4 regions of the Peribacillus sp. genome follow, and region 1 is predicted to be linked to each of the others. Evidence: riboswitches for the same ligand, from Rfam matches in the RefSeq annotation. Region 1 holds a riboswitch; each other region holds the start of a gene.
The links. Region 1 has a riboswitch for S-adenosylmethionine ahead of AC52RT_RS09365 (hypothetical protein). Riboswitches for the same ligand answer to the same signal wherever they lie in the genome.

Region 1 (3,137 bases):
CACCTAATTCATGGGTGAAAAAGATAAAAATTAGGATTGCCGTAACGGCTCCAGAGGAGTTTTGGATAGGCGAAGCAATCGAAAGTTCCAAATATCGTAACCCGATATAACCAATTGCCATCGACAAAATGTAGAGTCCTGATACAGGTAAATAAGTGATTAAATCCATAGGATTAAAAGTCAATCCTTTGAATAAAAGATACCCTGTTGCATGCAAACCCATAACCAAGCCGACCATAATGATGATTTTAATATGGCTGAACTTATCATTACTATCTGTTCCTTTTTTATAAAATAGATCCGCGCCGCCCCATGCAAGTGCTGTGAGCAGAGCAAAAATAAACCACATAATGAATTCTCCTCTTCTTGTTTATTATACAAATATAGCAATGCGATAATTAAAACTCTTAATTATACAACGCATAAAAATCACGTCAAGAAGAAGTTTAAAGAAGGGTTCATTTAGAACGCACTTTCCCTGGATCCAGAGAAAGGGTTTTTTTGAAAGGATTATAACAAATTGCAGATTTACTGATACACAGTTACAAGGGTTGAGGGAAAAAATCAAAAGGCTGCCGACTCTTTCTCAACAGCCTAAAAAACGATATAAATAACCTGAGAATCATATTGTATTTTTAAAATACAACATTCCGCTTATGGCTAGAGAAAGGATGCCTAAAAATCCAGAATAAATCGCTATTCTTGTTCTGGATCTTCGGTATGTGGTTGTTTCATTGTTGAATGTATCTCTTTGCTGTTGAGGCGTCGTCCATGCCCCAACTGATATACCGGAGATAATGATACAGACTACACCGAAAAAAAAGAAGTACTGCAAAAAAACACCCCCTTTCTACTATTAGTACGTTACATATTCTTATAAGTTTCGCTATTAAGTAAAATGATTGATAAAATACCCACTCTTTCTATTCTGCTCATTTATTTAAAAACTAATAGGAGTTTCTGCCATTTTTTATTTATTAAAAGATTTATTTTTATTTAATCAATCGATTGATTAAATTGGTTAAACCATTGATACATAAGGGTTTTAAAAGATACAGACAGTTCGTTAATGATTTAGAAAATAAATTATTTAAATAATTTTTAAAATACAGTTTATTTGGGTATATACTTAAAGTAGATGAAGTAGGACAAGTGCTGTACATCCAGATCCTATTAGTTTAAAAAAACCGTAATGGAGGAATGGAAATGGAAAACATGACGATGAGTATGATGATGAAGATGTCAATGGAAAGAATGATGACAGAAATGAATGGTATGAAAATGATGATGACTCGAATGCAAGGCATGGAAATGAATGACGAAATGGGTATGGATATGAAAGAAATGATGATGAAAATGCAAGAGTGTGATGAAATGATTTCAACCATGATGCAAATGATGTCAGCTATGAAGGTTAACGCATAAAAAAAGATGGAGTATCTCATTAACGAGATACTCCATCTTTTTTTAGTTAGTTATGAACGTTTTACCCTCTAGACAGCGGATTTCCCGGCTGATTTCCATACGCTGTTGTTTTAAAGTCCAGAGCTTTTCTCCTATTACTTCTGAGATGGCTGAATCATTTCGCAGTTCTTTGTAAAGAGCCAGTATTTTATTATTTACCCGCTCAAAGGACTCCCATAGAGCCTGAATCTCCCAGGTTTTATCTGTTTTCTGATTATGATTTTTTAGTTGTTCAATTATTTCATTTTGCCAATGAATATCACCAAGATCTTTTGCAAATAGGTAAAGATCTAAGTATTCATCCACGGTTAAAAAGGTCTTATTATTTTTCATCGATAAACTCTCCTTTTCTATACAAAAAAACTCTCTTCCTAAGAAGAGGGCTTTTGTAAGAAAAGACACCTCCCCTTATCGTCCAAAGCTAAGCTTTGCTGGAATTAGCACCATCACTACGTGTGGTTGCTGAGGTTTCGTCGGGCCAGTCCCTCCACCTCTCTGGATAAGAGATATGTTTTTATTGTATAAATAGTATTTTGATTATTCTAATAAATAAAATTGAATTTGTCAATTGAATGTCGAAAAAATTACTTTAGACCTAAGAAGGATTTTCGATATAAACACGGAATTTGAACTAGTGAAGTCAAAAATTATCAAGGGGGAATTATTTTGAATCGGAAACAGAAAACTGCAAGTATCTTGTTAGCCATGTCTCTAGTAGTCGGTGTGCCATTTAGTGCTTCAGCAAAAAAAGCTCCTGCACCAGTAAAGGTTGAATATGTGGCATTAGGGGATTCGTTAGCAGCAGGGCTGTCACCGAATGGCTATTTGGATTATGGGTACGTTGATTATATTGCTGATTCATTTGTGGCAAAAAAGTATAAATTAGCTGACTTTGATAATTTCAGCGTACCAGGTTATACATCGGATCGTCTTCTGCTAGATGTAACGAAAAGCAAGAAAATCAGGAAGGAAATTAAAAGCGCTACTCATATTACCATTGATATCGGGGCAAATGATTTACTTGCCAAGATAAATACGGATCCTTCGAAAGCACCGGAAGCACTTGTCGCTGTTTCTACTAATCTGAATAAAATACTTAAAACAATTGACGGCCTTAATCCGAAGGTAAAGGTTTATGTAATGGGTTACTATAATTGTTTCCCCTATTATCCAGCTGAACAGCAAGCTGCTTTAATGCCGCTGCTAACAGGGCTTAATACGCAAATTAAGTCAGCAGCTACAGAAAATGGTGATACATTTGTGGCGACTGACAAAGCGATTGCTAAGAATTATAAAAAATACCTTCCAAATAAGACGAATATTCATTTGAGTGATTCTGGATATAAAGTGCTTGCAGCCGAATTTTGGAAGGCGATTAGTAAAAAGAAATAAATAGAGATGAGTGGAGTCCTCTAAGTGGAAGGGCTCTTTTTTATGAAAAATTATTTAATCAATCGATTGATTAAATTTTTTAAACATCATTGGCTTGAATTGTTTCGGTTGTTTATAGTAAATGCATATCGTATGTGTAACTAGTTTTTTTGAGGTGATTATATTGAGTTCTGGCAGCTGACCGACCAGCAAATAGAAGAAGTTAACTCTCTCTAGTTCGTTTTATTTGATCAGTTAAAACTAGGTCAGTTATGTCTAATAAGATGAATATTAAAAGCAGG
Region 2 (3,137 bases), on a different contig from region 1:
GGTTTTACTAGCTGGTTGAATTAACTGTCTGATTTCATTTGGCAGGATTTTAGCTACCTCAGGGTAAACAGCGAGCTGCTCCATTACGTCTTTGGAAGCTGTTACTGCCATCGCATTGACGATATAAAAGGATTGAAGATTCTTTGCTTGGCCTGCTTTTTCCTGTTTGACTAAATAGTCTTTAACATTTACCTGTGTTTCTAATGCAGTAGATCGAAGCTCGGATACAAGAGTAGAGCGTTTAAGTAGTTTTGATTGGTTAGCTGATAGTTTTTGTGTTTTGGCTATAGCAGCAGCTTTGGTAGATACTTTGTTGGTATCCACTTGTTCTTTGAATTTAATTAGGAAGGTAACTTCTTTATTTTCTTTAAATTGTGAAAGGACTGTAGGAGCAATCTTCTTTTGTTCTTTTCCTAAAAGACTATCTTTTGCAGAGGTATGAAGTGTACTTGTCGAAGCAATGGTGGAGTTTGTCGGAATGATCAAAGATGTAAGCAGCAAAATTGAAAATAATAAAGCCAGCCATTTTCTTTCTCGTTTTTTTTGCAAAGTTTCTTCCCCCTATTCGAATGTCAAAGAACAAAAATGAGACCGTTCTACAATTCAGCTACCCTCCGTTTCGCGTAGTCGGCTCGTATGTATAGCACTGTTGCTGCTTTAATAATAGCGAACTGTTCAATGAAATATTTGTCATATTTTGTCTTGAAAAACATTGGATTGTGAAAATGAATACTTGGTAGGAATAGCTGTACAGTGAAAACAAGGTCATAGTAAGGACGTATTTAGTAAACAGCAAAAAAATTTCGGCATAAGTGTGCTTTTATACAGGTGTCAAAAGAACTTTTCACCTTAAAGAGATAAAAAAATGGTTATAAAGATAGAAAAATCTGATTTCTTTATTGACGTTATCTTATGTTCGTGATATATTTCCTACAAGGTAATTATCTGAAAATTTAATATGTTCTTATCAAGAGAGGTGGAGGGACTGGCCCTTTGAAGCCCGGCAACCGGTATGTTTTTAATACACGGTGCTAATTCCAGCAGAGTATAAGCTCTGAAAGATAAGGAGAGTTCCTAAAAACTTCTTCTTAAACTAGATGAGGTTTTTTTGTTTCTTACATATCCTTAAAGAGCTAATAAGATTGTTAAAGGAGAGATGAGACAATGTCAGAAGAAAAAAGTTATCGGTTTGAAACAGTGAGTATTCATGGAGGATTACAGACGGATGAAACAGGAGCACGTTCTCTGCCTATTCATCAAAGTAATGCCTATTTATTTAAAGACACAGAGCATGCGGCCAATTTATTTGGATTAAAGGAAGCGGGCTATATATATACAAGGATTCATAATCCAACTGTGACAGTATTTGAGGAAAGGGTTGCACTGCTAGAAGGAGGGATCGGCTCTCTTGCGGTCGCAAGTGGAATGGCTGCTATTTCATTAGCCATCCTCAATCTAGCTGGAGCAGGGGACGAAATTGTAGCAGCTTCCACCCTTTATGGAGGAACATACAATTTATTTGCCAATACTCTGCCTAAGTATGGGATAAAGGTTCACTTTGTTTCACCTGAGGACCCGGAAAACTTTAGAAAAGCAATTACGCCGAAAACAAAGGCGATTTTTGGAGAAACCATTGGTAATCCAAGTTTAACTGTATTAGATATTGAGGCCATTGCTGACATTGCTCATGAAAATGGTATACCGTTGATTATTGATAATACCTTTGCAACACCTTATCTATGCCGTCCGATTGAATTCGGAGCTGATATTGTGATCCATTCGGCAACTAAATGGCTGCTTGGTAACGGGACGACATTGGGCGGCATTATTGTTGACGGTGGAAACTTTGACTGGAATTCGCCCAATTTCCCTGGCTTTACGGAACCTGATCCGAGCTACGGAGGGATTGTTTTCAGTGAAGCAGTGGGTCCGGCTGCGTTCATAACAAAGGCACGTGTGCAATTGCTTCGTGATTTTGGTCCGACATTGAGTGCACAAAGTGCGTACCAATTTACGCTAGGATTAGAGACCCTTCATGTAAGAATGAAGGAGCATCTAGCCAATACTAAAGAAATTGTTAGCTATTTGGAAAATCATCCCGCTGTCAGTTGGGTAACCTACCCGGGGAATACTAATCACCCTGATAAAAAACTCGTTGATAAATATTTGCCAAAGGGTGCGGGGTCTATTGTCATCTTTGGGATTAATGGGGGCCGTGATGCGGGAGCGAAGTTGATTAACTCCATCGATCTATGGTCACATGTTGCCAATGTAGGAGATGCTAAGAGTTTAATTATTCATCCAGCAAGTACAACTCATCAACAATTAAATGATAAGGAATTACTAAAATCAGGTGTTAGCGCTGACCTCGTCCGTCTATCCGTTGGCATTGAAAACGTTGAAGATTTAATAGAGGCGCTCGAAGATGGCATCGGAAAAGCAACAGGGATTACGAGTACCTCAGCTAAAACCATTTAAGATCATCTGACATCAATGTTTTTGATTGACATCATCTCTTTATTCATGATATTATTTTATAATAATTATTATGGACTTTTAACGAGGGGAAACCTTCAATCACATATACGTTTTACTCTTATCAAGAGAGGCTGAGGGATGTGCCCTTTGAAGCCCGGCAACCGACAAGGATTACCTTGGAAAGGTGCCAATTCACACAAAGCAGTCATGCTTTGGGAGATGAGAGGACGGTTAGTTTCTTAGCCAGCCTTTCTGCTCTTGCGGAAAGGTTTTTTTGTTTCTTAATTGAGATTTCAATACATGTTTAGGGTGAAATGAGAAACGATATATGTGAAGGTTTTTCTTGAGAGTCAGATTACTAAGTTCATAGAATGTATTGAATAAAGAGGTGAGATTATTGATAACATTATCACAAATAAGTAAGTCATTCCGAACAGGCTTGGCACAAGGCGGGTTAATAAAAGCAGTCGATAATGTCAGCATGAAGATAGATCAAGGTGAAATTTTCGGAATCATTGGATATAGCGGAGCAGGAAAAAGTACATTAATTCGGATGTTAAATGGTCTAGAAACACCAACGGATGGCTCAGTTATTGTGGCAGGACGGGAAATATCTAAAATCAAAGGGACAGAACTCAGAAAAGCTCGACAAGAAATCA
Region 3 (3,137 bases), on a different contig from region 1:
GATAGGCTTTAATATATAATCAATTCCGCCGACATCTAAGGCTTCTGCTACCTTATTAGAATCTTCGAGGGCGGTAACAAAGATGACTGGAATATCTTTTAAATGTGGAATACTTTGAAGCTTTCTGCAAGCTGTAATTCCATCGATATCAGGCATCATAATGTCGAGGAGAATAATATCGACTGTTGACTCTTTAGGAATGGGGCTGTCCACCTGTAAGTAATCATACATTTCTTGAGCCGAAGTCAAGGAGGTGAAGTCTTCATATCCCGCACGCTTTAAAATTTTTTCTATAACAAAAAGATTTACCTGATTGTCATCAACGATTAGAATTTTCATTCTCTGCTTCTCCTTTAGACTTAACAAAAAATACGTAATAAATGATTGGGTATAGAATCAAGTAGGTTATTTGTTAGATAATGGTGTAATATTTTTATTATAACGTACTTTTGTATACAAATATAATTAGAGAGTATTGAAAATCAAGATAAGCAACCATAAAAAAACATGGCTCAAGTCAAAAGAGCCATGAGAGCAAAATGCCTATATACACTTCATTTACCCTGCTGACATAAAAATAAACCTATTTTTATTGTTTTTTGAATTAAAAAACCGGCTCCACTTAGGGAGCCGGTTTTTATATGGTTATAGCTTAATCTTTTAATTTTCCGATACCTTTTTGAATACTGCCTTTTACTTTATCTGCTTTTCCTTCTGCTTGTAGGGAAGGATCATTCTGTGCGTTACCAGCTTGATCTTTGGCCTCGCCTTTGACTTTATTTACAGTGCCTTTTACCTTATCAGATAATCCACTCATATAAAATTCCTCCTCTTTAGCGTGATAATATACTTTACCCGGTTTGGGGAGAGAGTAAACAATTTTGGATTATTATGAAGCCATTTTTTTATGGACATGCCGCTCTATAAAGGAAAGTGATGCCTCCACAATTTTATCTTTATCATAGTCTAGGGATGCTACATGATAGGAAGAAGGTAAATCGATACGTTCCTTTTCAGTGGATGCGATGCTTTTGAAAATCTCGATCGAGCAATAAGACGGAACAACGTGGTCATCAGGTGAGCTGCATATGAGAACAGGACAGGAAACGTGATGGAGCTTTTGCCGTAAATTTTGCATTAAAAGCAGTAATTGTTGAACTGCTTTAAGCGGAACTGAGGGGTAAGTAATTTCATACGCAGCAGGATCATGAATATCTGGTTTTCCCTCTAGAATGAACCTCGGTGCATCTGCGTGTTTAAATGTTTCATACCAAGGGACTTCAAGGGCAGCGTTTAGCGTGATAATGCCGCTGCATGCTTCCGTTTCTGCTAATGTTAAGGCTAATGCGCCGCCCATTGACTGACCCATTACAACTATATTTGAACAGGTTTTCTTCAGTGTGTTGTATGCATCGTGTATATTTTGAATCCAATCTTGGTAACAACAAGTCTCCATATCTTCTGCGCACGTGCCGTGTCCTTTTAGAAGCGGGGCGTATACAGTGAATCCCGCCTTAGCGAAACATTCACCAATATATGCGATACTTTGCGGGCTACCATTAAAACCGTGACAAATTAGAATCCCAGTATGGTTTCCGGGTATGAAGAATGATTCAGCGCCGGAAATAATCGTCGAGTTTGACATTAGATATTCTCCTTTCAAAATAAAAAACCTTCTTCAAGTTGAGAAGAGGGTTTTAACCGATTTCATCAACCAAAGCATAGCTTTGCTGGTGGGAGCACCTTTCCGTTTGGAGGTTGCTGTGAAGTCTATGAGCCAGTTCTCTCGTTCACTCTTGATATACGTGTATGAAGGGAATTCACTCGAAATTCAATTATTCCCACTTGTTTACTTGGAATAAATCGTATCATATAGCCTAAAAATATGTCAAGACCAGAACATAACGAATTGTTTAAATGATTTTAAAAAAAAGAATAGTCAAAAAGTATGTTGACAAACAAGGTAAGTATTTGTAAGATTGTATTAACTTAATATGCATTCTTATCCAGAGAGGTGTAGGGATTTGGCCCGTCGATACCTCAGCAGCAGATTCTTTTTAGAATACTGTGCTACTTCCAACAAGCATAGCTTGGTAGATAAGAGCGTACTGATCGGATATTTTGATTGGAACCTCTTCTATTTTCAGAAGAGGTTTTTTGTGTGTAAGTGTTAAACAATTATATAAATTTCTTATCCAGAGAAGCTGAGGGACTGGCCCAATGAAGCTTCGGCAGCGGACACTAGTACCGTGCCAATTCCAGCAAGCTTTCAGCTTGAAAGATAAGAAGAGGCAGCCTTTGGGCTGCGTAGACCCTCTTCTTATTTAGAAGAGGGTTTTTTAAATGAGATTGGGGGAGCATCATGATTACATTCGAAGGATTGGAGAAAGAGTACCGCACGAAGGACAAGACGTTTAAGGCTCTTAATGGAATTAACTTAACCATAGAAAAAGGAGAAATATTTGGAGTGATTGGCTTCAGCGGTGCTGGTAAAAGTACATTAATCCGCTGTGTTAATTTCTTAGAAAAGCCGACAGGAGGAAGAGTACTGGTTGATGGGCAAGACCTATTAACGCTATCTCCTTCTACTATCCGAAAAGTAAAAAGGAATATTGGGATGGTCTTTCAGCATTTTAATCTCCTTCAATCAAAAACAGTGTTTGCAAATATCGCAATGCCATTGGTATTAGAAGGAGCACCGAAGAAACAAATCAAACAACGAGTAGAAGAACTGCTAAAGTTCGTTGGATTAAGCGATAAGGCAGGTGCCTATCCAGAACAACTTTCAGGTGGACAAAAACAGCGTGTTGGTATTGCGCGGGCGCTGGCTACACAGCCATCTATTCTGCTTTGTGACGAAGCTACATCGGCACTTGATCCACAAACAACGGGCTCGATTTTAAAACTTTTGAAAAAAATTAATGCCGAATATAAGATAACAATCTTGATGATTACCCATGAAATGTCTGTGATACGAGATATTTGCGACAAGGTCGCTGTGATCGAAGGCGGAGAAATTATTGAATCTGGCACTGTCTTTGATATATTTTCAAATCCCCAAACGAAAACAGCGCAAAACTTTGTTCATTCTGTCCTTAATGATTCCATTCCAGAATCGGTCAGGACTCTTGTTCAAG
Region 4 (3,137 bases), on a different contig from region 1:
CATCAAGTTATTCTTCATAGCTGTAAAGTTAGGAAAGGTGCACTTATCGGAATGGGCTCGATCATTCTTGATAAAGCTGAAATCGGTGAGGGTGCATTTATAGGAGCCGGCAGTTTGGTCCCTCAAGGGAAAGTGATTCCACCTAACACGTTGGCATTCGGAAGACCGGCTAAAGTCATCCGCGAGCTAACCGAAGAGGACAAACATGATATGGAGCGTATAGTAACCGAATATGCCGAAAAGGGCCAATATTATAAATACACTGCTCCACTAGAATAAGATATGAATTCATTACATATAAGAGCTTGATTGTTCTAGTATTGATTCAGAAAAGCAGGATAATGCAAAAAAAAGAAATCTTACCTAGGTAAGACTTCTTTTTTTGTTTATGCTTTTGCTTGTTCTTTTAAAGAAGCTGCCTTGTCTGTACGTTCCCAAGGAAGATCGACATCCGTACGGCCAAAATGTCCATACGCTGCAGTTTGTTTATAAATCGGTCTACGAAGATCGAGCATTTTAATAATTCCAGCAGGGCGAAGATCAAAGTTCGCACTGACTAAGTCCACTAAAATATCTTCATCCACTTTTCCTGTACCGAATGTATCAACAGCGATTGAAACCGGCTTAGCTACACCGATAGCGTAAGCAAGCTGTACTTCTACTTTGTCAGCCAGACCCGCTGCCACTAAATTCTTCGCTACATACCGCGCAGCATACGCAGCTGAACGATCCACTTTTGTCGGATCTTTACCAGAGAATGCGCCGCCGCCATGACGAGCATATCCACCGTACGTATCAACAATAATTTTCCGTCCTGTCAGACCTGCATCACCTTGTGGTCCTCCAATGACGAAACGGCCAGTCGGATTAATGAAATATTTTGTTTCATCATCAATTAACCCGCTAGGCACTACCACATTAATGACATGTTCTTTTAAATCACGTTGAATTTGTTCCAATGTAACATCAGGACTATGTTGAGTCGAAATAACAATGGTATCTACACGGACCGGCTTGTTATTTTCATCATACTCAATCGTTACCTGTGTTTTACCATCTGGACGAAGGTACTCTAACGTTCCATTTTTACGGACTTCTGCTAGACGACGAGAAAGCTTATGAGCCAATGAAATAGGCAACGGCATAAGTTCTTCTGTTTCGTTACAAGCAAACCCAAACATCAATCCCTGATCTCCAGCACCGATTGCATTAATTTGATCATCAGTCATTTGGCCTTCACGAGATTCAAGAGCTTCATCGACTCCAGCAGCAATATCTGCTGACTGTTCATCAATCGAACTTAATACAGCACATGTTTCAGCATCAAAACCATATTTTGCGCGTGTGTATCCAATACCAGCAATTGTATCACGCACGATTCTTGGAATATCTACATAGGTAGAAGTAGTAATTTCACCAGCAACTAAAACTAAACCAGTTGTAACCGATGTTTCACATGCAACACGTGCATTTGCATCCTTAGCTAGGATAGCATCCAAGATTGAATCTGAAATCTGATCACAAATTTTATCCGGATGTCCTTCTGTCACAGACTCAGAAGTAAATAAACGACGTTTCTTTGACATTCTTTTGCCTCCTCAAATGTTCAGGCTAAGAAAAGGAATGGCAGCCATTCACATTATCTTTCCCATTTTGTTAGACGAAACTCATTCCCAGTTGGTATTATATAATAGAAGCAGAAAGGTTGATGCGAATCATTCATAGTAAAAAAGAATGATTAAACGCATAAAAACCCTTCCTAGTTTTTGAGGAAAGGTTTGTTGTCTCGAAATGATCCTTTCACTCTTATCGTTCAAGGGTTTTTTTACCTTGCTCAGGTTAGCACCAACACTAAAATGATTTTGCAAACAATTGCTGATTAAAGCAATTTATTGTTTTATCAAAATCAAACATTCTAGCAGGTTGCTGGGTTTCATTGGGCCTGGCCCTCCACCATCTCGGGATAAGAGAATCCGTACAATTTAAAATCATAACGTAATTCTACAAATTCTGTCAATACTTATTTCCTATTCAGAAGAAAAAGTTTCTATTTTCCACTATCCTCACATAATGTCATAGTGCAAAGGAAAAATGGAGTAAAAGGCATATAGCCTATAGATCCTTTCAATAAATTTCACCAATTAAAACCTTTTCCTCTCAGAAAATACAAGAAACAAAACAAATAGTATAGACTATTAAAACTAATGTGTTATACTATTTATAAATTGATTATAAATTCAAAAAAAGGTAGGTATCTCCTATATGAATACGCTTGATATCTCAAATGAGTTACACCAATTATTATCCGGTAACAACATACATGTGCAGCTTTCTGTACCTCAATTAGTTGAAAAAGTTTTAAGCCGCAACGAAGGGCAGCTCACGTCAACAGGAGCTGTAAAAGCTGAAACCGGAAAATACACAGGACGTTCTCCTAAGGATAAATATATAGTAGATGAAAAAGCTGTTCATGAAAAGATTGATTGGGGTACTGTAAACCAACCGATTTCTAGTGAAGTATTTGCAAAGTTATACGATAAAGTCCTGCAGTATTTAAAACAAAAAGATGAAGTATTTGTTTTCAAAGGCTTTGCAGGTGCAGATAAACAACATCAATTACCCATTCAAATAATTAACGAATACGCTTGGCATAATCTGTTTGCCCATCAATTATTTATTCGGCCAAATGAAGAAGAACTTCAAGATCATTTATCAGAATTCACGGTTATATCAGCACCAAACTTTAAAGCAGATCCAGCCGTAGACGGTACACAGTCAGAAACGTTTATTATTATTTCTTTTGAACGCAGGACGGTATTAATCGGCGGTACTGAATACGCAGGAGAAATGAAAAAATCTATTTTCTCAGTAATGAACTATCTTCTTCCTGAAAAAGGGATTCTTCCAATGCATTGTTCAGCCAATGTCGGCAGAGAAGGCGACGTCGCTTTATTCTTTGGTTTATCAGGAACTGGCAAGACTACATTATCTGCAGACTCCAACCGAAAATTAATTGGTGATGATGAGCATGGCTGGTCTTCAAATGGCGTTTTCAACATCGAAGGCGGCTGCTATGCAAAATGCATCAATTTATCTCGTGAAAAAGAACCTCAAATCTTTGACGCCATTCGTTTTGG

Region 2: linked by a shared signal. The riboswitch ahead of AC52RT_RS07385 (O-acetylhomoserine aminocarboxypropyltransferase/cysteine synthase family protein) and the one ahead of AC52RT_RS09365 (hypothetical protein) in region 1 are both predicted to bind S-adenosylmethionine.
Region 3: linked by a shared signal. The riboswitch ahead of AC52RT_RS02900 (alpha/beta hydrolase) and the one ahead of AC52RT_RS09365 (hypothetical protein) in region 1 are both predicted to bind S-adenosylmethionine.
Region 4: linked by a shared signal. The riboswitch ahead of metK (methionine adenosyltransferase) and the one ahead of AC52RT_RS09365 (hypothetical protein) in region 1 are both predicted to bind S-adenosylmethionine.

The regions. Positions count from the first base shown of each region.
Region 1 is NZ_JAZVJO010000293.1:2,661-5,797, forward strand. Features, by position in the region: gene AC52RT_RS09350 (EamA family transporter) at 1-349, opposite strand, end outside; gene AC52RT_RS09355 (DUF5316 family protein) at 623-835, opposite strand; gene AC52RT_RS09360 (hypothetical protein) at 1,207-1,425, shown strand; gene AC52RT_RS09365 (hypothetical protein) at 1,468-1,797, opposite strand; SAM riboswitch class I at 1,870-1,970, opposite strand; gene AC52RT_RS09370 (GDSL-type esterase/lipase family protein) at 2,131-2,856, shown strand.
Region 2 is NZ_JAZVJO010000234.1:986-4,122, forward strand. Features, by position in the region: partial or broken gene AC52RT_RS07380 (S8 family serine peptidase) at 1-549, opposite strand, end outside; SAM riboswitch class I at 962-1,068, shown strand; gene AC52RT_RS07385 (O-acetylhomoserine aminocarboxypropyltransferase/cysteine synthase family protein) at 1,165-2,478, shown strand; SAM riboswitch class I at 2,594-2,704, shown strand; gene AC52RT_RS07390 (methionine ABC transporter ATP-binding protein) at 2,876-3,137, shown strand, end outside.
Region 3 is NZ_JAZVJO010000088.1:15,027-18,163, forward strand. Features, by position in the region: gene AC52RT_RS02890 (PP2C family protein-serine/threonine phosphatase) at 1-339, opposite strand, end outside; gene AC52RT_RS02895 (CsbD family protein) at 653-817, opposite strand; gene AC52RT_RS02900 (alpha/beta hydrolase) at 890-1,645, opposite strand; SAM riboswitch class I at 1,705-1,806, opposite strand; SAM riboswitch class I at 2,000-2,104, shown strand; SAM riboswitch class I at 2,189-2,288, shown strand; gene AC52RT_RS02905 (methionine ABC transporter ATP-binding protein) at 2,363-3,137, shown strand, end outside.
Region 4 is NZ_JAZVJO010000557.1:1,237-4,373, reverse strand. Features, by position in the region: gene AC52RT_RS18265 (gamma carbonic anhydrase) at 1-279, shown strand, start outside; gene metK (methionine adenosyltransferase) at 387-1,586, opposite strand; SAM riboswitch class I at 1,804-1,970, opposite strand; gene pckA (phosphoenolpyruvate carboxykinase (ATP)) at 2,263-3,137, shown strand, end outside.